2 regions of the Psychrobacillus sp. FSL K6-4615 genome follow, and region 2 is predicted to be linked to the other one. Evidence: a T-box and tRNA genes for the amino acid it is inferred to sense, from the RefSeq annotation. Region 2 holds a T-box; the other holds one or more tRNA genes.

Region 1 (10,428 bases), 1.1 Mb from region 2:
GATGAGTAATTGTGGACCATGACAAATTGCAAACACTGGTTTTTTCTCATCCATAAAATACTTCGCAAATTGAACAAAACGATCATCTGCTCGTAAAATATCTGGTGAAAATCCTCCAGGAATAAATAATGCGTCAAAGTCTTCAGGTTTTACTTCGTCAATGCCATAATCGATTTTCACCGTAGCTTCGCCGTTTTTCCCTGTTACCTCTTTACCTGCTTCTTTTTCAATTGCAAATACCTCATGTCCTGCATCGTTTAGTGCTTGTGCTGGACCTGTGTATTCTACGTCCTCAAACATATTTGTGATTAATGTTGCTACTTTAGCCATTTCCTCACTCCTTAATTGTTTGTACACTCTTACTATTCCACTAAACTTTACCTGATAAACATAAAATTTTTTAGCGTAACTTTTTCATTTCCTGAGCCACTTGATGGGCTTCAGGTGAAGTTTCTTGATGAAGCTGCGTTATGATGTTGGCATAATCTCTGTCATTTCGATTCTGGCTCATTTTATAGGCTGCTTGAATGTCTGTAACGGTAAGTTTGAATCCAACTATACCTTTCAATTCCCGTTCAAGAAGCTCAGGTGATAGTGTCTCCCACAATACCGGATGTTGTCGATGATGCTCATATACGTGTAGAAGCGTCTTCAAATCGTCTATTAGTTCCTCTTGCGTTTGGAGACTAACATTCCCATACACATGAACGGACTGATAGTTCCATGTCGGGACTTGCTGCTCTTCATACCACGAAGAAGAAATGTAGGAATGAGGTCCCTGAAAAATTATCAAGGATTCCTGCTCCTCATTAAGCGTGCGCCACTGTCGGTTACCATATGCCAAATGCCCACTTACCACAATTTCTTCTCCTTCGCGTTTAACCATTACAGGAATATGAGTCGCTACTGGTCTTCCTTTATCTGTTGTAACCAATGTTGCTAACGTGTGTTGCTTAAGAAAGGACCAAATTTCTTTCTCGTCATCTACCTTAAATCGTTTAGGAATATACATAGGTACCTCCTTTATTTGTCTATGATCTTTAGGAACTCACTCGCTTTTATTCATAATATCATAAAATCCCTAACTCTTCGAAAAGAGAAAGGGATCGATATTAGTAATTTATAAAGCTGCAGAGGTTGAAATGTGATTCTTTACACTTATTCTTCAAGTCCCATTTCAGCTTTTACAACTTCTACGATGCGGTTTACGTAGGTTTCGCATTCCTGTTCAGTTGCTGCTTCTACCATTATGCGAACCAATGGCTCCGTACCCGATGGACGTACAAGGACACGACCATTTCCAGCCATTTCACTTTCTACTTCACTAATAATAGCTGCTACTTTTTCATTTTCTGTTACAGCATGCTTATCTGTCACTCGAACATTTATAAGTTTTTGTGGATAGATTGTCATTTCAGCAGCAAGCTCTGAAAGTTTTTTCCCTGTTACCTTCATAATATTCACGAGCTGTAACCCAGTCAACAAACCGTCACCTGTAGTATTGTAGTCAAGGAAAACGATATGTCCTGACTGCTCCCCACCTAGGTTATAGCCATTCTTTTTCATTTCTTCTACTACATATCTATCTCCAACCGCTGTTTTTACACTAGTCATATCATGTGTTTCTAATGCTTTATAGAAGCCCATATTACTCATCACTGTGGAAACAACTGTCCCGTTATTTAAACGTCCATTTGCATGAAGATGTTTGGCACAAATATACATAATTTGGTCACCATCTACAATTTGTCCTTTTTCATCTACTGCAATCAGACGATCTCCATCCCCATCAAAAGCAAGCCCTACATCTGCTCCTTTTTCTAGAACAAACTTCGCTAAGTTTTCTGGATGCGTAGAACCAACACCATCATTAATATTCAACCCATTTGGTGAAGAACCCATTGTAGATAGATCAGCATCTAAATCAGCAAATACATGTGTTCCAAGAGACGATGTTGAACCATTTGCACAGTCAAGAGCTACATGAATTCCTACAAATTCCTCATCTATTGATTGTTTCAAGTAATGAATATACTTTTGACCACCCTCGAAGTAATCAGATACAGAACCAACATCTGCCCCAGTTGGACGTGGTAATTCATCTATATCTTGGTCTAAAAGCTGCTCAATTTCTTCCTCTTGTCCATCAGATAATTTAAATCCATCCGAACCAAAGAATTTTATACCATTATCTGCCATAGGATTATGAGATGCAGAGATCATTACTCCGGCACTTGCACTCATAGCTCTCGTTAAATAAGCTACAGCTGGTGTACTAACAACACCTAGACGCATTACTTCAACCCCAACAGATAATAGACCAGCAACTAGTGCTCCCTCTAGCATATGACCAGATATACGAGTATCTCGACCAATTAACACTTTTGGACGATCTGTTACATCTTTCGTTAGTATATAACCACCAACTCTACCTAATTTAAATGCAAGTTCTGGTGTTAGCTCTGAGTTTGCTACTCCTCTAACTCCATCTGTACCAAAATATTTTCCCATTTATACTCTCTCCTTAAAATCCTGTTGTACTATCTATAAAGATTCTTTAACTGTTAGGACTGCTTCTTGTTCAGAAGTTTGCCATTCTACATCAGAAGAACCCTCTACTTGTATAGGGAGAGTACTTTCTCCGACTTCGGAATTAGTTGCTTCTACATATACAGATAGATTATTTAATTGAAGCTTATTTAAGGCCTCTGTTGTCCCTTTAGCAACGACTGTCACGATGCCATCCGTAGGTTTTTCAAAAAAACTTATCAGTTGCTCAGGTAAGCCTCTTACGGTTATAGGTACTTGCTCAAATGACTTTTCTGAAATAGTAGAAACAGGTTCTTCCTGTTCCACCGTTTCTTCTGAATCAGGGTCATTCACAACCGTAACATCGCCAGTAATCTCTATTACCTCTTTTGACAGTTTTGTAACCCCTTCTGGTAAAGCTAATTTCATATCAAAGCTACCAGACTTCTCTATTTTACTTAGATCTACATCAACATTTAGTTCATCTATTTTATCAAGGACTGCTTTTGGTCCATATAATCGAATTGAATCTGTCTTTGTAGTGAGCTCATTTATGGTGACCCCTTCTTTGGGATTACCTTGTTTTACTAGAGCTAACGGTACCACTTTACTATACTCTTCTATTTTCACACTTACGTGAACAGAGCTTGGTTCAACGATAACGTCTAACTTATTTAAGTCAAGATCGAGTACTTTGACTGTTGTATCCTGTTCAAAGGACTTATTCATGCCTTGATCTCCTGCGACAGTTGCTTTTACATAACCTATGCTATTGATAACACTTTTTGCTCCAGTAATGGTTACTTTTTGTGGTTTTACTTCGTAGGACTTCACTACATAGTTTTCAGCCAACAGTCCTTCATTCATATCTGTTTCAACATTAAACTCTCGAGAAATACGCTCTTCAATCACTACATCTACATATTGAGGATCTGTTCGCACATTTAACTTTTCTATGAAGTTTTCAGTTGAAACCGGAACTCGATGAGTACCTATAGTTAGTTCCCGAAGATCTACAAAAACCTTAAAATCTTTCATCAACTTAGCCGATAATACTAAATTTTTAGGACCTTCAACATTTACGTTGACGGTCTTTGGTGGACCAGTTACAACCAGGTTTTCATGGTCATAATAAACTTCTAGAGGGATATCACGAATGACATCAACGTCATTACCACTTGCATTCTTATTATCGCTTTCTAATTCACTTCTCACACTTATAAAAAGTGCGATTGCTAATATTAGTGCAGTTATCCGCAAGAACCATGGATTATTCATCATTTTATCCATTTTGTTTCCCCCTCCATAACCATTTAGAAGAAGTTACTTGCTCTTCCACTGGAAACCAAAGGCGAGTTAAATGGGTCTCAAATTCCTCTAACGATAAATCTCTTCGTAAATCTCCATTGGAGGTTAAACTAATCGCCCCAGTTTCTTCTGAAACAACAATCGTTATCGCATCTGTCACTTCACTTAAACCAATTGCAGCTCGATGCCTCGTACCTAATTCTTTCGATATGAAAGGACTTTCAGACAAAGGCAAATAGGATGCTGCTGAAGCAATTTTATCTTTTTTTATAATAACGGCCCCATCATGAAGTGGCGTATTTGGAATGAATATATTAATAAGAAGCTCTGATGTGATATAAGAGTTTAACGGAATACCCGTTTCTATATAATCGGTCAAACCGGTTTCTCTCTCTATGGAGATGAGGGCACCAATTCTTCTCTTTGCCATATAACTAATCGATTTCGTCATGGCTGTTATGAGTCGACCTTGCTCTTCTTCCAGCTGCATGGTGCTTCTAGAGAATAACTTCCCTCTACCGATCTGTTCAAGTGCTCTTCTTATTTCCGGTTGGAAAATAATAATAATAGCTAAGAACCCAAACTCAATTACTCGATCCAATAACCAGTCAAGCGTATTTAAGCCGAAAAAGTCCGTTACAACTCTTGCAATAACAATCACAAAAATTCCTTTTAACAATTGAACTGCTTTAGTTCCTTTAATCAAGGTAATAACCTTATAAATAACAAACCATACAAATAAAACATCCAAAATATTTACAATAACGTTTACTGGCATAAGGTCTGTAAATTGCTCCATAAACGACATGTGGCATCCCCCACTTTTCCTCACTAATCCATTCTAAATAAGTATAACATAATTACGATAATCCCTCGCTTTTGGAACACAAAAAGTCTATCCAATAATATTTATGGATAGACTTTCATTTCTATTTGTCCTCTTTTTCAAAGAATGACACAACATTCTTCGCACCGTCTTTAATGTGGAACCATAGCCAGTCAAATACTTCATTGATTTCTTCACTAGTTCCGGTAACATTCGCAGTAGAAGCCATATATGCAGTTCCATTGATAATCGTTAAGTTTCCATCTAATTCTCCGTCAATCTGAACATCCCCGTTTCGAACAACCAGATCTCCCTTAACGACTTGTCCTTCAGGTATAATAACTGTTTCTCCTTCTACAAGAACGTTTTCTTGCTTAGTAAAGGAGAATTGTTGCTCATCATTAAAGTTCGTAAAAAGTGCACTACTCATCAATAATAAGAACATTGCAGCGGCTGCAAGAACTGGATGACGTCGCAACCATTTACTAACCCCTGCAGAAGATTTTTCTTTCGGCAATCTAGCTATAACCGAATGATTGAAATCATTTGGTGCCTCTATGTGAGCAGCTCCTTTGACGAAAGCAACAACATCGCTTAACTCATGCATATGAGCCTGGCAAGCTTCGCATGATTGCAAATGAGATTTAAGTTCCAGCTCATGTTCACGGCTGATTTCACCATCTAAATATTCGTGCATAAAGTGAACAATTCGTTCTGGACACGCATTCATCTTGATTCCCTCCTATATTATATATGAGGCTGTCTGCTTAACTGTTTTCTAAGCGCTTCTCGTCCTCTATGAATCCTTGTTTTAACTGTTCCAAGTGGCAAATCTAATATCTCGCTTATTTCTTGCAAAGATAATTCTTCCATATACTTTAATACAATAGCCGATCTATATTTATCGGGAAGTCTACTAATTTCATACTGTATACGCTCCTGTAGTTCCAGTTTCATGAGTTCTTCTTCTGGAAGTTCATCAGAGGCTGCGATTTGAGAATACATATCAAGGCCTTCTGTACCTCTTACTTCTGCATCTAAATAGTAATCCGGCTTTTTTTTACGAATACGATCAATACATAAATTAGTAGCAATTCTATACAGCCAAGTTGAAAATTTTCTTTTTTGATCGAACGTATGAATATTGATGAAAGCACGGACAAACGCCTCTTGAGCTATATCTTCTGCTTCATGACGGTTCCCAAGCATCCTAAAGCACACTTGAAATAGTCTATGCTGATACAGGTCGACAATCTCCGCGAATGCGTCTTTATCACCCTTTAATACTTGTTTTATTCGTTTATTCACTAACGCATCCATCGTGATATCTCGCCTCCGCCCCATGCGGCTGTCTTACCTTTACGTATGAAGGTATCCACAGGTTTCATTTATTTATAATATCTTAATATTATCAAACTTTTCCAACTTTGTCTGGATTATCAAAAAGAAAAAGCAGACAATATGTCCGCTTTTTCTTTTCAGCTATTTAACTTATCTATGAATAATGTTGGTCCCTATATACCCTTCTTAAATAAGGCTTTCTCCTAATAGTGACCCCATTAGTCCTACTGCTACATCAGCTGTTTTATTTTTTTCATCCAAAATTGGGTTTACTTCTACGAATTCAGCAGAAGTGATCATATTTGAAGCATAGAGCATTTCCATTGCTAAATGACTTTCTCGATATGAGATCCCACCAGCCACGGGAGTTCCTACGCCGGGTGTATATAGTGGATCTAGACCATCTAAATCGAGTGAAAGATGCACTCCATCAACCTTACGATCCACAAAATACTGAATGGCTTGTGTCATTACTTCAGACATTCCAAGCTTGTCAATTTCATGCATAGAAAATACTTTAATACCTTTTTCTTTGATCAGTTCACGTTCTCCTGGATCTACCGAACGAGCACCTATAATAACAACATTCTCTGGTTTAATCTTCGGTGCAAAATCTCGAATATTCACTAGCTCCTCATGTCCTAATCCAATACTTACTGCAAGTGGCATCCCATGAATATTACCAGTCGGCGATGTTTCAGCAGTATTTAAATCGGCATGTGCATCATACCAAATAACTCCCAAGTTTTCATAGCGATCTGCCAATCCAGCAAGTGTTCCTATAGCAATACTATGATCCCCGCCAAGGACTATTGGAAAATTGCCTTCCCCAATAATATCGTGAACTCGGTTAGCAAGTATTGTATTAGCTGCAACCACTTCTTCTAGATTACGTAATTTCGTATTTTGAGATGTCTCTCTTCTACCTATTGCAATGTCCCCTACATCATCTACAGAGTGACCAAGCTCTTGAAGTCTCTCCACTACCCCAGCATATCGTATAGCACTCGGTCCCATATCGACACCTCGTCTATTTTGCCCTAGATCCATTGGGACCCCGATAATTGATATATTTAATTTATTCATAATTTTATGCCCCCTTTAGTTCTTACATCTATTGTAAATGCTAGAGGGTGTTTGGCTCAACCAAGCATAATTACGAATATTTATTCATTAATTGAACTAGCTTGTATTTCACTTCCGACCATTCGCTATCTATAATAGAGTAGACAACCGCATTTCGAACAAAACCGTTAGATCGTATCCGTTCATTTCGCAGTATACCCTCTTTTACACCGCCAATTCGTTCAATTGCCCTTTGAGAAGATACATTTAACTCATCTGTTTTAAACTGAACACGAATTGTCCCCATTTGCTCAAAGCAATACTTTAACAATAAATATTTACACGTCGTATTTACGTGTGTACGCTGATACTGTTTCCCATAGTAAGTAGAGCCTATCTCGCAACTATAATTTGTCTGGTCTATTCCATAAATACGAGTGGTACCCATAATTTCTTTTGTTTCTGTATTTTCTACTACAAATGCAAGAGCAGTTCCCTCTACATTCATTTGGTGAATGCCAACTGCCAACCACTTTTCTAGCTGTTGCTTGTTTTCTATTTTATTTAACATAAATTCAAAAATTTTGGGTTCATACAGTTCCCACAATGCTCCACTATCTGAAGTTAGTAATGGACGTAAGGTTACATCCCCATAGGTTAGTGTCTCAGTCAAATTGTACACCTCGCTTTTTATTTCATCATAAAGGAAAATGCACTATATTGAAAAGTATTTTCACCCACAAAAAAACTCTCTCAACTTTAGGTTGAAAGAGTTTTACTATATTTATGGAGCCTAGCGGGATCGAACCGCTGACCTCCTGCGTGCAAGGCAGGCGCTCTCCCAGCTGAGCTAAGGCCCCAATACTATTTGAAAAAGTTGGCTGGGGTACCTGGATTCGAACCAGGGCATGATGGAATCAAAATCCATTGCCTTACCGCTTGGCTATACCCCATTAAACTGGTGGAGGGGGACGGATTCGAACCGCCGAACCCTAAGGAGCGGATTTACAGTCCGCCGCGTTTAGCCACTTCGCTACCCCTCCAAAGCTAAATTTAAATATTATGGTGGAGGATGACGGGCTCGAACCGCCGACCCTCTGCTTGTAAGGCAGATGCTCTCCCAGCTGAGCTAATCCTCCTGGGTTTTATAAAATCTAGTACGTTATAGCATTCCATCTGGAAAAACTATTATACATTCTGTTGAAAGTATTTTCTTATTTAAATGAAAACCAGACAAGAACTATAATATCATATATCTGACATTAGGACAAGTTTTTTCCTTAAAATAAATTAATGAGAAGCTTCCAACCGGATTTGAACCGGTGACCTCTTCCTTACCATAGTAGACTTCCTGTATTTCACATTATTTATTCTACTTTCAAATGTCTTATTTGACAATAGTTTTTAAGGTATAAATTTTCATTAACCATCTATTTTTATCTTCTTTGGTCACACTTTTTTAGTGTTTGGTCACACATCGGTCACTTTGGACGCTTTGAGTTTCTACTATTTAAATAGAAAACCACCTTCCGTTGATTAATAGAAGGTGGTTTTCTACTATATTAAGTTCGTTCAATTACTTTCATGTCTTTAATATGAATAATATTGATCCCAATTTCTTCTTCTGTCATAATCATTCGTGCTCCGTTTATTTCAATGGGATTTAAACTCCGTACATCTGAATTAGTTTCAAATTCAAATTTTTGTCCGCTATAAAAAGTAATTTTGACTTCATATTTTTTCATTTAACTCCCCCCTTTAAGTATCTATTCGAGAGGAGTAAGGAAAGTCCTTCTATTATGAAGTAATAATATGGTTGGTGATTTTTATTTTATTGTATTAAATAAGCTCCCAGTAATTCTTCGCATTTATTCTTTATCTCTACGTTTAAAAGTTTCTTGTGGTCCTCTATCCCTCTTGATTGGAAAATGTATGTCGTTGAGTCGTTATCAGTTCCCCATTTAAAGACTTTCATATCATTACGGAGTAAATACATTTCCGATGCCTTTAAATCTTTTTGTACCTTTTCAGCTGCAGTCTCTACTATTTGTAAGTACGGTCTTTTTAATTTTAACGGTAAATTATTTATTTGATTGATGTCTTTTTCTAACACTTTTATCAGCATTGGCAAATATAGTTGATTTTCGAAGTATATTAATTCCTCTGGTCGAATGTCCGGCATAATAAACACCTCATCTTCTTTTTTATTTATTATACGAACAATAGTTCTATTTTACAACTAGTATTATTTGGACAAATAAAAAAACACCTCATGAGAGATGCTTTTTTCATATATTTTCTTTTAACTAACTGTATACTAATCCACGAAAATTAACCCTTTTATATCAAGTAAATTAGTATATGTTATTTCTTCGCTACTTGAGCTTTCTTTACTTCTTTGTAATTATAAGCTTTAGCCATGCTTTGGTCAAACTCAACATTTGTAGCTTTGAAATCTGTTTCAATGTTAAAGATATCTTTGTCTCTTTGGGACTGTGTAAATAATATAAATCTATCATCTTTTCTAGTGATGTTGTCAGTGTAAGTTGCATCTGTATAGTACCAGTTACCACCAACTTTTACAGCGTTCCAAGCATGAGCATCTCCTGTTAGCAATCTAGATTCAATACCAAATCTATCCAACAATATAGACATCAAATCAGTATATCCAGTACATACAGTATTGTTCATCCACCATATTAAATACTGATGCTCATCTTCAATGTCTCCACCATACTCAAGTTGCCCAACAACAAAATCATTTATAGCAGCAACAACATCATAATCTGTTTCTAGCTTATAATTTTCTACAATATATTTTTCAGCAGCATCCATTTTTTCCTTACGTAAAATCTCATCATCTTCATAATAATCGTTAACTACTAACATTCTATTTTTGTAAACACCATTTGAAATTTTATCAGTTCTTATTTCTACACTTCTTCCGAAGAAAGTGTATCCTTGAATGTTTTGACTAATATCACTTGAGAGGAAACTGTAGTCTGTAAACTGATCTTTCAAGTCTGTTTTTGTGTAAACTACAACTTCTTTAGGTTGGAACTGTGGGTTGTTATATAAGTCTTTTGCGATCTTCTTTAAGTCGTCTAAGTTTTTAAACTGTTGAGTTCCAGTGACTTCTGGTTTTACAACAGGTGCAGTTACTTTACCCTTGTTAACTTGTGCTAACTTCTCTTTAGACGGTGTTGCATATTTGACAGCACTTGGATTTTTCTGTACAAACCCTGCAGAACCTACTCCGTATAAACCGCCGTTTTGAGCTTTGTACTGGTATGTACGATACTCTTCACCTTTTTTCAGCATACGTACAGTGGTTAACCCACCTTTTGAATTTATCTTTA
Region 2 (10,428 bases):
AATGGTCGACTTTTATGAAATCGCATTTTTATGGATTTGCGGAAGATGTAAAAGAGGTGATACCAGTTGACTTGTTAAAAAAATCTATAGAGCTGTTTGAAGAGCAACGTAAATGTCTGCCTCATTCAGATGGACCGAGCTTTATACATATGGATTTCCGTCCGGCAAATATTATTATTCAGGACAACCAAGTATCTGGAATTATAGATTTTGAAAGTGCTCGCTTTGGTTCGACGGAAATGGATTTCACCAAAATAAATCGTGATATTTTCACTAAAAACTCCGGAACATTAGAAGCGTACAAAAAGGGGTATCAATCTATTCGTCCATTAATAGATCTAGAGGTTATCTTGCCGTTTTATCGTTTTACAGATGCGTTTAATTCACTTGGATGGTGTAAACGCCGTGGAATCGAAAAGCATCAGCAGTTTTTTGATGAAAATTTTGTTATTTTAAAATCGATATTACAGAGTGAACGATAAATGATGAGAATTTTTTTGATAGGGCTGTGAATAAATCAGTAAAATTACTAATAAGTCCATAAAGGTGTATGCTTATTTCTAAGTTGAAAGAATTTATTCAATTCCAATCAATGCGGGAACAGGAATTTCTCACAAAGGAGCTTATGGTATATGAGAGAAAAACTTATGGAAATGCTAGATGCACGTAAAGATGAAATGATTCAGATTCGTCGCTATTTACATGAACATCCTGAATTATCATTTAAAGAAGAAAAGACCTCTCGATATATTGCGGAGTTTTACAAAGGTAAAGGTGTAGATGTACAAACGAACATCGGAAATGGTTATGGAATTATTGTAACAATAGTGGGGGCAAAACGAGGAAAGACTATAGGGTTACGCGCAGATTTTGATGCGCTTCCGATTGTCGAAGAAACACCTGTACCTTTCAAATCGAAAAATGAGGGTGTCATGCATGCATGTGGACATGATGGTCATACAGCTTATTTGTTAGTTCTGGCAGATTGTTTAATACAACTGAAGTCTGAGCTAGCTGGAACGGTAAAAATAATTCATCAGCATGCGGAAGAAGTACCACCAGGTGGTGCGAAAAGTATTGTAGAAGCTGGTCTGTTGGATGATTTAGATGAAGTATATGGGATTCATTTACTTCCAATTGCTCCTGTTGGAATGGTTGGGTACAATAAGGGCTATGCTTTCAATGGTAGGGCATATATGAAATTGAAAATACAAGGGCGAGGCGGGCATGGTTCATCGCCTCACTTAGCAAATGATGCAATTGTGGCAGGGGCACATTTTGTAACTGCTGTTCAAACTATTATAAGCCGAAGATTAAGTCCATTTGATATTGGTGTGATCACCATTGGGTCGTTTGATGGGGCTGGTACCTTTAATGTTATTAAAGATAGCGTAGTACTAGAGGGTGATATTCGTTACATGACAGAGGCAACGAAAGAAACGATAGAACGGGAAGTAAAACGTCTTGTCAGAGGACTTGAGGAGGAGTTTGATGTAAGTTGTGAACTTACATATACACCCGACTATCCACCTTTATACAATAATCCTGAACTTACAGAGAAAGTAGCGGTAACATTATTAAATGCGAATGTGAAGGAAATTACAGAAGTAATGGAGGTCCCACCAATGGCTCCTTCTGAAGACTTTGCGTATTATGCGGAAAGGTTTCCTGCTTGTTTCTTTTATATCGGGTGTACTCCAAAGGGTGTTGAAGAACCATATTTCAACCATAACCCTAAATTTGACATCGACGAAGATGCACTGTTAGTGGCAGCAAAAGCTGTTGGACAAGTTGTTTGTAGCATGCAAGAATAAAACAAAAAGAGTCATTCAAATTAACTTTTGAACGACTCTTTTATGATATAAGTGTAAGTGTAAGTGTAAGTTACAAGTTTTTTCTATTCCTTATTGAACCAAAGCTCATCTTTGTTATCAATTTCACCATTATAATTAATCAGAATTTCGTCTCCAGCTTTAATATCGACGTAAGCAAAGAAATCGAATGTGTGATTATCAAAATTAATCTCATAGTCTGCATTAGGTTCATATGAATGATTAAATAACATACCATATCCAAGTAGGATGGCAGTGTGATTTATCCCATACTCAAAAGCGTAATCAGCTAGTAAGGTTTTTTCAATATGTTCATGCTGGTCGTTTGGGTATGAAATGACAGGTGCTTCATGAAAAAGCTGTCCTTTTTTGATATCACATGTAGCAAATACCCCTCTATTAAACTCTCCATCACTTAGTGGAGATACTTTTACCTCAATCATGTTTGTTCTCCTTCTCACTATTAAATATTCTATCTAACTGTAACATTAATTTGCACATTATGCTCTGTTTTATGTGAATTTCGTAATTATATGAGGTAATGTTGGCCAATTAACAAAACAAAAAAGAGCCCAATATAACTTTGGGCTCCTTCGGTACTGTATTTGTTCTAATTATTCCCCGTCAGCAGGTGGTTCTTCCTCAGGGGGAGTTACAGGTTCTACTACTTCAGGAGGAGTAACGGGTTCTACAACAACAGGAGGCGTTGTAGGCTCTTCATTCTCTTCCGGTGCTGTTGGAGGCACTATTGGTTCTGTAGGTACTACAGCTTCTATGGATACTATATTAGATGCGGCAGATTCTAATCCTGTGATATCGACAGCAACAGCGATAAATTGGCCAGCTCTATTAATAGGTAGACTGTTTCCGGCAGCTTCTTTAGTGGATGAGAGTAGAGTTCTTTGTCCGTTTATAACTTCATAAACTCGATACCCTACAACATCTCCAGAAGTCGAATTAGACCAAGTAATCGTCCCATTAGACATTGCAGCAGACACTGCGGCTGGTGCACTGCCGTCAGCATTAAATACTTCCTCAGACACTACATTTCCTCCAAAGGTAGATTTGGCAGGGAATAACTTAGAAGCATTACCTCCAAATTTACCAAGCATCCGATTGATAAAATCTTGGTTTACTCCATACCCACCACTAACTACAAATTCCCCTGGAGTGGAATCGAGTGCGCGATATCTGTTTCCGTTTATTTCTACATAGGAAGAAGAGATTAAACTATCATCCTTTGCAGTTGGTAATAAAACAGCTGCATTAAATAAATCTGACTTCACTAAACCTGCTTGTGAACATGCATCTGACACTGCTAATCCTGAAATCCCACAGAAGGATCTAGTAACGACACCTTCAGGAGCAGTAAAGTTATTTGGTGCATCTACTAATTCAGAATTTACATCATACATTGCGTTCATCATATTAGACCAGAGCATATTGATACGCACGCTTGGATGATTGTAACGATTATTCATATAATATAAGGTTTGGGTATCATCACCATAACCCAACCAAACTCCTAAAGAAATATTAGGGTTATAGCCAACTAGCCATGAATCATTATGATTCTGTGTTGTACCTGTTTTTGCGCCAAAATCTGATTGGAATTTCAACCTAGCTTTTGCTAGTTTTGCAGTACCTTCAGACATAACATCTCTTAACATATCGGTAATAATATATGAAGTAGCAGCACTGAATACTGGCACAGGTTCCACTTCGTGTTGATAAATAACATTACCGTCAACATCTTCAATTTTTTCGATCATATAAGCATCAATAAACTGCCCGTTATTTGCAAATGTTCCAAAGGCATTTGTATTTTCCTCGAGTGTTGCACCATTTGTCATTCCACCAATAGAGAGAGCATGATTAGCATACTCTGCTTCATCTATATGCTCAAATCCCATCTTTGTTAGGAATTGAGTTGGCTTGCGATCCATGATTAAATCGTATAATCGTATCGTTGACAAGTTTTGTGAGGTTGTCAAAGCATCTCGAGCAGAGATAATACCTAGCTCTTGTTCAGTTGTATAGTTTGATGGTGATTTTGACCACGTAGTACTACCTAATTTTTCTAGCTTCAAATCGACTACGGGACTACCAGCTCCAATTACACCATATTCAATCGCAGGAGCATAGACGAGCAGTGGTTTGATGGTAGAACCTATTGGCCGGATACCTTGTGTAGCACTATTTTGGGCTTCAATTTTATGATCTCGTCCACCTAAAAAGGAAAGTATTTTACCCGTACCATTTTCAATCATCATCCCACCAACCTGAACAGGGAAGTCTTTTACCACTATCTCTCCTGAATCTTCATCCTTTACTTCCTTCTGGAAGGTATGTCCGTAAAATTCAAATTCATCTCTTACTTTTAACATAGCTTCATACATCTCTTTATTAATAGTGGTATGAATGCGGTAACCATCTGTACTAATGGAACGTTGTGCTAAAATATCATACTTTTGATAAAGCTTTTTTTCATTATCTAATCGAGCAGGATCAATTGAATCGGCTTCTGCAAACTGATCTCTTAAAATTTCTTTCACTCTATTTTCCACTTCAGCTGTTAACCAAGGATACTTGTCTTCAGGAAGTGTTTCTGGCTCTCTAAAATCTTTCGTAATATCGTAGCTCACGGCATTCTTATATTCCTCATCCGTAATATAACCAGTTTCATTCATTCGGAATAAAACAATTTTCATCCGTTCAATCCCAAGTTGGAGAGCTTCTCCTTCTTTTATCTCTCCACCTTGTCTAAAAGGAGTATAAGCAAATGGAGCTTGGGGAATACCAGCTATGTAGGCTGCTTGTGGTAAAGTCAGATCTTTTGCTTTTACATTAAATATTCCATTCGCCGCTGTTTCAATTCCAGCGATGTTTCGTCCATTTGAATTTCGGCCGTAGGGGATTATATTCAAATATGCTTCTAATATTTCTTCTTTGTTCATGAAGTGTTCTAAGCGCATAGCTAATAGTATTTCTTTTGCTTTACGTTCATAAGAAACCTCGTTGGTTAAAATTTGGTTTTTGATTAATTGTTGAGTTAATGTAGAACCACCAGTTTGTGTATCAGAGTTGGATACATCTTGAAGCAATCCGCGGAAAATTGCTTTAGGAACAATTCCCTTATGTACTTCAAAGTATTCATCTTCCGTCGCTAAAACTGCATCTATTACATAAGGAGAAACCTCTGATAGATTTGTTTCTGTTCTTTCTAAATCAGTGCGTAGTTTACCTAAATACACGTCTCCGGCAAAGTAAACTTCCGATGTCTCTTCATAGTTAAAGACAGCACTGCGCATCTCATCTTTACCACGAAGTGGTTCTTCTTTTACCAATGAAGCAAAATATCCTGCGCCTACAGATAAACCGAATACTCCGAGTGTCAGGATACCCACTATAAGAAGTAAACTTAAATTCCAGATGACACTAGAAGAAACTCTTAATCCCTTAGCCCATTTAGTAGACTCCCACATATCAATTTTTTCTTTGTATCTCTGTATATTTTCTTGCCATTTCTTCATTCAGTTCTCGCCCCCTAAATCTTGAATTATTATACCATAAGCCTAATTGTTAGACGATAGTTATTGACATACAATGTAGATTAGGTAAAATAGATATATATTTTAACGAAGAAAAGTCCGAAGTAGTAATTATACATACTGTGAAGAGAGCTAGCGGTTGGTGAGAGCTAGTCAGTGTATTATGCGAATTACAGGCTTGGAGTTAAACGTACTCACAACGATACGGTGATTGAAGCGGAGGGAATAATTCCTTCAAGCTGGGTGGTACCGCGCTAATTGATTAAGCGTCCCTGCATGATTTTTTATCATGTGGGGACTTTTTTATTTTAAGGAGGCAATATTAATGACGAATTTATTGGATGATTTAGCTTGGAGAGGTCTTCTATACCAACAAACCGATGCTGAGGGCATGGAACAGCTTCTTAGTAAGGAAAAAGTATCATTATACTGTGGAGTAGATCCTACAGCAGATAGCATGCATATAGGACATATTGTACCGCTTCTTACTTTAAGACGTTTCCAAATGCATGGACATAGACCAATTCTTTTAGTTGGTGGTGCAACTGGAATGATAGGGGATCCCTCTGGTCGTTCAGAAGAACGCCAATTACAAACGACAGAGCAGATTGATTTGAATGTTCAAGGTATTAAAAAACAAATGGAGCAAATTTTTGATTTCAATACCGATAATGGTGCACAAATGGTGAATAACAGAGATTGGATCGGCTCTATGGATGTTATTGAATTCCTGAGAGATTTTGGAAAACTAATTAACATTAACTATATGTTGGGAAAAGACTCTATTTCTTCACGTTTAGACACAGGACTTTCTTTTACTGAGTTTGCCTATACGCTAATTCAGGGAATTGATTTTAATCATCTATACGATCATTTTGGGTGCCGAGTTCAAGTAGGGGGTTCTGACCAATGGGGAAATATTACTACTGGTTTAGAGGTAATTCGTAAAACACATGATGACAATACAAAGGCTTTCGGTATTACAATACCATTAGTAACGAAAGCTGATGGGACCAAATTTGGTAAGTCTGCATCAGGTTCTGTTTGGTTGGATGCAAAGAAAACATCCCCATACGAGTTTTATCAGTTCTGGATTAATACAGCAGATTCAGATGTTATTAAATACTTGAAAATCTTCACCTTCTTGGAACGTGAAGAAATTGAAGCTTTAGAAGTTACCGTTGAAAACGAAGCCCATTTAAGAAAAGCACAAGCAACTTTAGCAGAGGAAATGACTCGTCTAATCCACGGACAAGAAGCATTGGATCAAGCAATTCGAATTTCACAAGCATTATTTAGTGGCAATTTGAAAGCCTTAACTGCATCAGAAATGAAAGATGCATTTAAAGATGTACCTTCTGTCGAGATGACAAAAGATGAAAAATCTATTGTTGACTTCATAGTAGAGGCTACGGTGTCACCATCTAAGCGCCAGGGACGAGAAGATGTAACAAATGGTGCTATTTCTATTAATGGAGAAAAAGTCACGGATGTTGCATATGTAGTAAGTGCGGCAGACCGGTTAGAAGATGAGTTTATGATTATTCGTCGTGGTAAGAAGAACTATAAAATGATTAAGTTTGTATAAGATAAAAGCTACTTCCCAATACTATAAGGGAAGTAGCTTTTTATTAGTTAAAAACCACCACGTTCATCTACGTGATGATTATTTTGTCCATCTTTAACTTGTAACTGTTTCTTTTCGTGCTCGTTTAACTTTTGGTATTCTAAATAACTTTCTCCTGTAACATTGTCTTTTTTCTTCTTATTAGATGTATTAACCGATTTATCTGTTTTCATAGAAAATCCTCCTGTTTTTTAAAAGTTCTTCGTTAGTATTGACCAGTTTTGTGTAATTAGTCACAAATTTAACAAGAAGATTCAAAAAGAAAGTATTACTAGTTAAAAAAGTACATGAAATAGTATAAAATGATAAATAGGATAAAAGTTTGGAAATATAAACACATTTTTTTATTATTAGATTGAGGGGACGTTATTAGTGAGTGCAAAGAGATACCTGTTACATCATTTCGATGACTTTTTTGTTGTTCTATTCGAAAAGGATAACAAAGCAAATAAATTAGTTATCTTAAAAGACAAATTTACAGTGAATGCAAAAGAGGGAGATTTATTAGAGGTAGAGATAAATCAAGATAAATCAGGTTATAATTTTAAAATGCTAGAAGAAGAAACAGATAATACGAAAAAAAGATTATTAGACTTAATTGAGAGTATGAAAAAGAAATAACTCCCGATTTTAAAACTAATCTCAATCAGTCTATACACCTTTCTGTTGGAAAGAGGAGAAGATTCCTCTAACATCCTAGAGGTGTTTTTTATATACAGATACTATTTCAATAAAGAAAAAAGCCTATGGAACCTTGTTTTATCAAGGTTCCATAGGCTTTTAATATCACTCTTTGCAGAGCAATAATATTAACGAGAGTAGTACTCAACGATAAGAGCTTCGTTGATTTCAGCAGCTAATTCTCCACGTTCTGGGTTACGAACGAAAGTACCAACTTTGTTGTCTGCATCAAAAGTTAAGTATTCTGGTACGAAGTTGTTAATTTCCATTGATTCATTTACAACATCAAGGTTTTGAGATTTTTCACGAAGAGAAATTTCTTGACCTGCTTTTAAACGGAATGAAGGAATATCAACACGTTTACCATCAACCATAACGTGACCGTGGTTTACTAATTGACGTGCTCCACGACGTGTACGAGCAAGACCTAAACGGTAAACAATGTTATCAAGGCGAGTTTCAAGAAGAATCATGAAGTTTTCACCATGTTTACCTGGCATTTTACCAGCTCTATCAAATAATGTACGGAATTGACGTTCGTTAACACCATAAGTGTGACGAAGTTTTTGTTTTTCTTGTAATTGCATACCGTACTCAGTTAATTTTTTGCGTTGGTTAGGACCGTGTTGTCCTGGTGCGTAAGGGCGTTTTTCTAATTCTTTACCAGTACCGCTTAGTGAAATACCAAGACGACGTGATAATTTCCATGATGGACCTGTATAACGAGACATATATGTCTCCTCCTCTATGTTGGTTTTATTTTGTTGTAAAATAAGACCAGATGTATTCAGACTAGCAGACATTTTGTTTTCATGTATCATCGCCCTAGCAGCCGAGGGTTACGGGATACACCATCTATAGTATAGAGGAACAAAATGAGCAATCTAGGCCATACAACTGCTGCATTTATTTTACACAAATTTTATTGTATCTCTATATGTATCCAAAGTCAAACGATAATCAAATTCAAAAATTATTACAGAAATAGCATAGACATATAAAGGATAAATAGGATAAAATATAGTTATATTGAATTATCGGTAACTGTGCTAAAAGTATCATAATTTACTCTTGGAAAGCTGAGAGGTGAACTAATGGAAAGTGAAAATACAATTATCGGTTTTAAAAGTAGAATACTTGACATTTGGAATGAAAATGTATTCACCCATGAATCCAGTATTAAATGGTTTGATGACTTGAAAAATATCTTATTTGAATTTTTTGATATACAAGAAGCAAAGTATTACATATATGATGCGGAAACTTTTTTACAACTTTCATGGAATCACTCTTTTGCGAAAAAGCTCAATGCTATTAAATGGGAAGAGATAGAGCCATTGTTCTATGATAACGACGTAATAGATGCTCACAAAATACAACTAAAAGATTCTACTGGTATTGACGTAGCTTTATTATTACGAGATAAAGAATTGCATCCATTAGGATTAATCATAATGGAATCCTCAGAAAAGTGGATAGAATTTTCAAAAACACCTCAACTAGATATATTCTTGACTACTATTACTAAATTAGTTAAAACGATTAGAAAATCTGTATATTTAACACAGCAGGAGAGCCAGTTTAGAAATTTGTTCAATGTAACGAAAATGTTTAATTCGACATTAGATATCGGTCAAATATTAGAGGGGACATTAAACTCTATTGAAATAGCATTTCCAAAATTTAAATCTATACTTATTTTATCAAATGATCAGGATCGTAAAACGTCTGCTCCATATAAATTATTCGATTATACAACAGAAAGAAATACTACCGTGGAGGCATATGTATCTGGTGAAATAACGACAGAATTAGCGCAAGATTTAGGTGTAAGATTACTGAATATTCCTATTGTGGGGAAGCAAGGTATCTATGGTATTTTACAAATGTCCACACCTTTAGACTATTTATTTTCAATTAGACAAAAAGAATTTGCAGTTTTACTTGCTAGAGCGGCTGGCAATGCATTAGAAAATGCTAAACTATACATCCAATCACATCGGTTAGTTTCGGATCTACAATTAATCAACGAAACTTCGCATAAATTGAACATGAATTTATCATTAGATGAGATGGTTGTTTTTTTACGCAATCAATTAATGAAGTTTTTCCACCCAGAGCATGTAGGTTTTGTGTTTATAGAAAATGACGAATATAAAATATCACCAGCAAGTACGGATGTATTTCATACGATGGAAGGGCATCTTTATATTCAATATGTCACGAATCACTTTAAAAGTGAGAAGGATTCTTTATTTATCGCCGATTTCAATCGTCTAATAGAGTCAAAATATGAGTACCGCTCATTAGTGACAATTCCTTTAAAAGAACAAAATACTATAACCGGGTTTAGTATAATCTTGCATAAGGAACCCTATTTTTTCTCTTTTGACAACTACAAATTAATGCAGTCTTTGATACAACATTCATCTTTAGCTATAAGTAATTCTACATTAAGATACAAGCTACAAAAAATGGTGGAACGAGATCACTTAACGAATCTTTTTGCACGAAATTATTTAGATAGGTTCGTTGAAGATGCGATGGAATCAGATGACCAAGGTGTCTTCGTCCTTATTGATATCGATAACTTTAAACGTATTAATGATACACATGGGCATCAAATTGGGGATGAGATTCTAAAACAAATAGCAAGAGTCATACAAGGAATGATTAAAAACAAAGGAGTTAGTGCGAGATGGGGTGGAGAAGAGTTAGCCCTCTATTTATCTCATAT

What was found. A T-box is a leader RNA that pairs with one kind of tRNA and senses whether it is charged. The one in region 2 lies ahead of tyrS (tyrosine--tRNA ligase), so its partner is inferred to be a tRNA-Tyr.
Region 1: it has a tRNA-Tyr gene. The T-box ahead of tyrS (tyrosine--tRNA ligase) is inferred to sense a tRNA for this amino acid. The anticodon was not compared.

The regions. Positions count from the first base shown of each region.
Region 1 covers NZ_JBBOYQ010000001.1:3,449,698-3,460,125, forward strand. The annotation lists gene MKX53_RS17270 (type 1 glutamine amidotransferase domain-containing protein) at 1-330, opposite strand, end outside; gene MKX53_RS17275 (FMN-binding negative transcriptional regulator) at 401-1,012, opposite strand; gene glmM (phosphoglucosamine mutase) at 1,159-2,511, opposite strand; gene MKX53_RS17285 (CdaR family protein) at 2,545-3,819, opposite strand; gene cdaA (diadenylate cyclase CdaA) at 3,812-4,645, opposite strand; gene MKX53_RS17295 (zf-HC2 domain-containing protein) at 4,767-5,393, opposite strand; gene sigW (RNA polymerase sigma factor SigW) at 5,411-5,983, opposite strand; gene rocF (arginase) at 6,191-7,090, opposite strand; gene MKX53_RS17310 (GNAT family N-acetyltransferase) at 7,161-7,751, opposite strand; tRNA gene MKX53_RS17315 (tRNA-Ala) at 7,857-7,929, opposite strand; tRNA gene MKX53_RS17320 (tRNA-Gln) at 7,948-8,022, opposite strand; tRNA gene MKX53_RS17325 (tRNA-Tyr) at 8,029-8,112, opposite strand; tRNA gene MKX53_RS17330 (tRNA-Val) at 8,133-8,208, opposite strand; gene MKX53_RS17335 (hypothetical protein) at 8,632-8,814, opposite strand; gene MKX53_RS17340 (hypothetical protein) at 8,901-9,251, opposite strand; gene MKX53_RS17345 (transglutaminase-like domain-containing protein) at 9,434-10,428, opposite strand, start outside.
Region 2 covers NZ_JBBOYQ010000001.1:2,387,710-2,398,137, reverse strand. The annotation lists gene MKX53_RS11900 (phosphotransferase family protein) at 1-482, shown strand, start outside; gene MKX53_RS11895 (amidohydrolase) at 633-1,814, shown strand; gene MKX53_RS11890 (SET domain-containing protein) at 1,898-2,275, opposite strand; gene MKX53_RS11885 (transglycosylase domain-containing protein) at 2,447-5,365, opposite strand; T-box leader at 5,465-5,660, shown strand; gene tyrS (tyrosine--tRNA ligase) at 5,709-6,971, shown strand; gene MKX53_RS11875 (hypothetical protein) at 7,019-7,183, opposite strand; gene MKX53_RS11870 (DUF3006 family protein) at 7,383-7,631, shown strand; gene rpsD (30S ribosomal protein S4) at 7,820-8,422, opposite strand; gene MKX53_RS11860 (sensor domain-containing diguanylate cyclase) at 8,786-10,428, shown strand, end outside.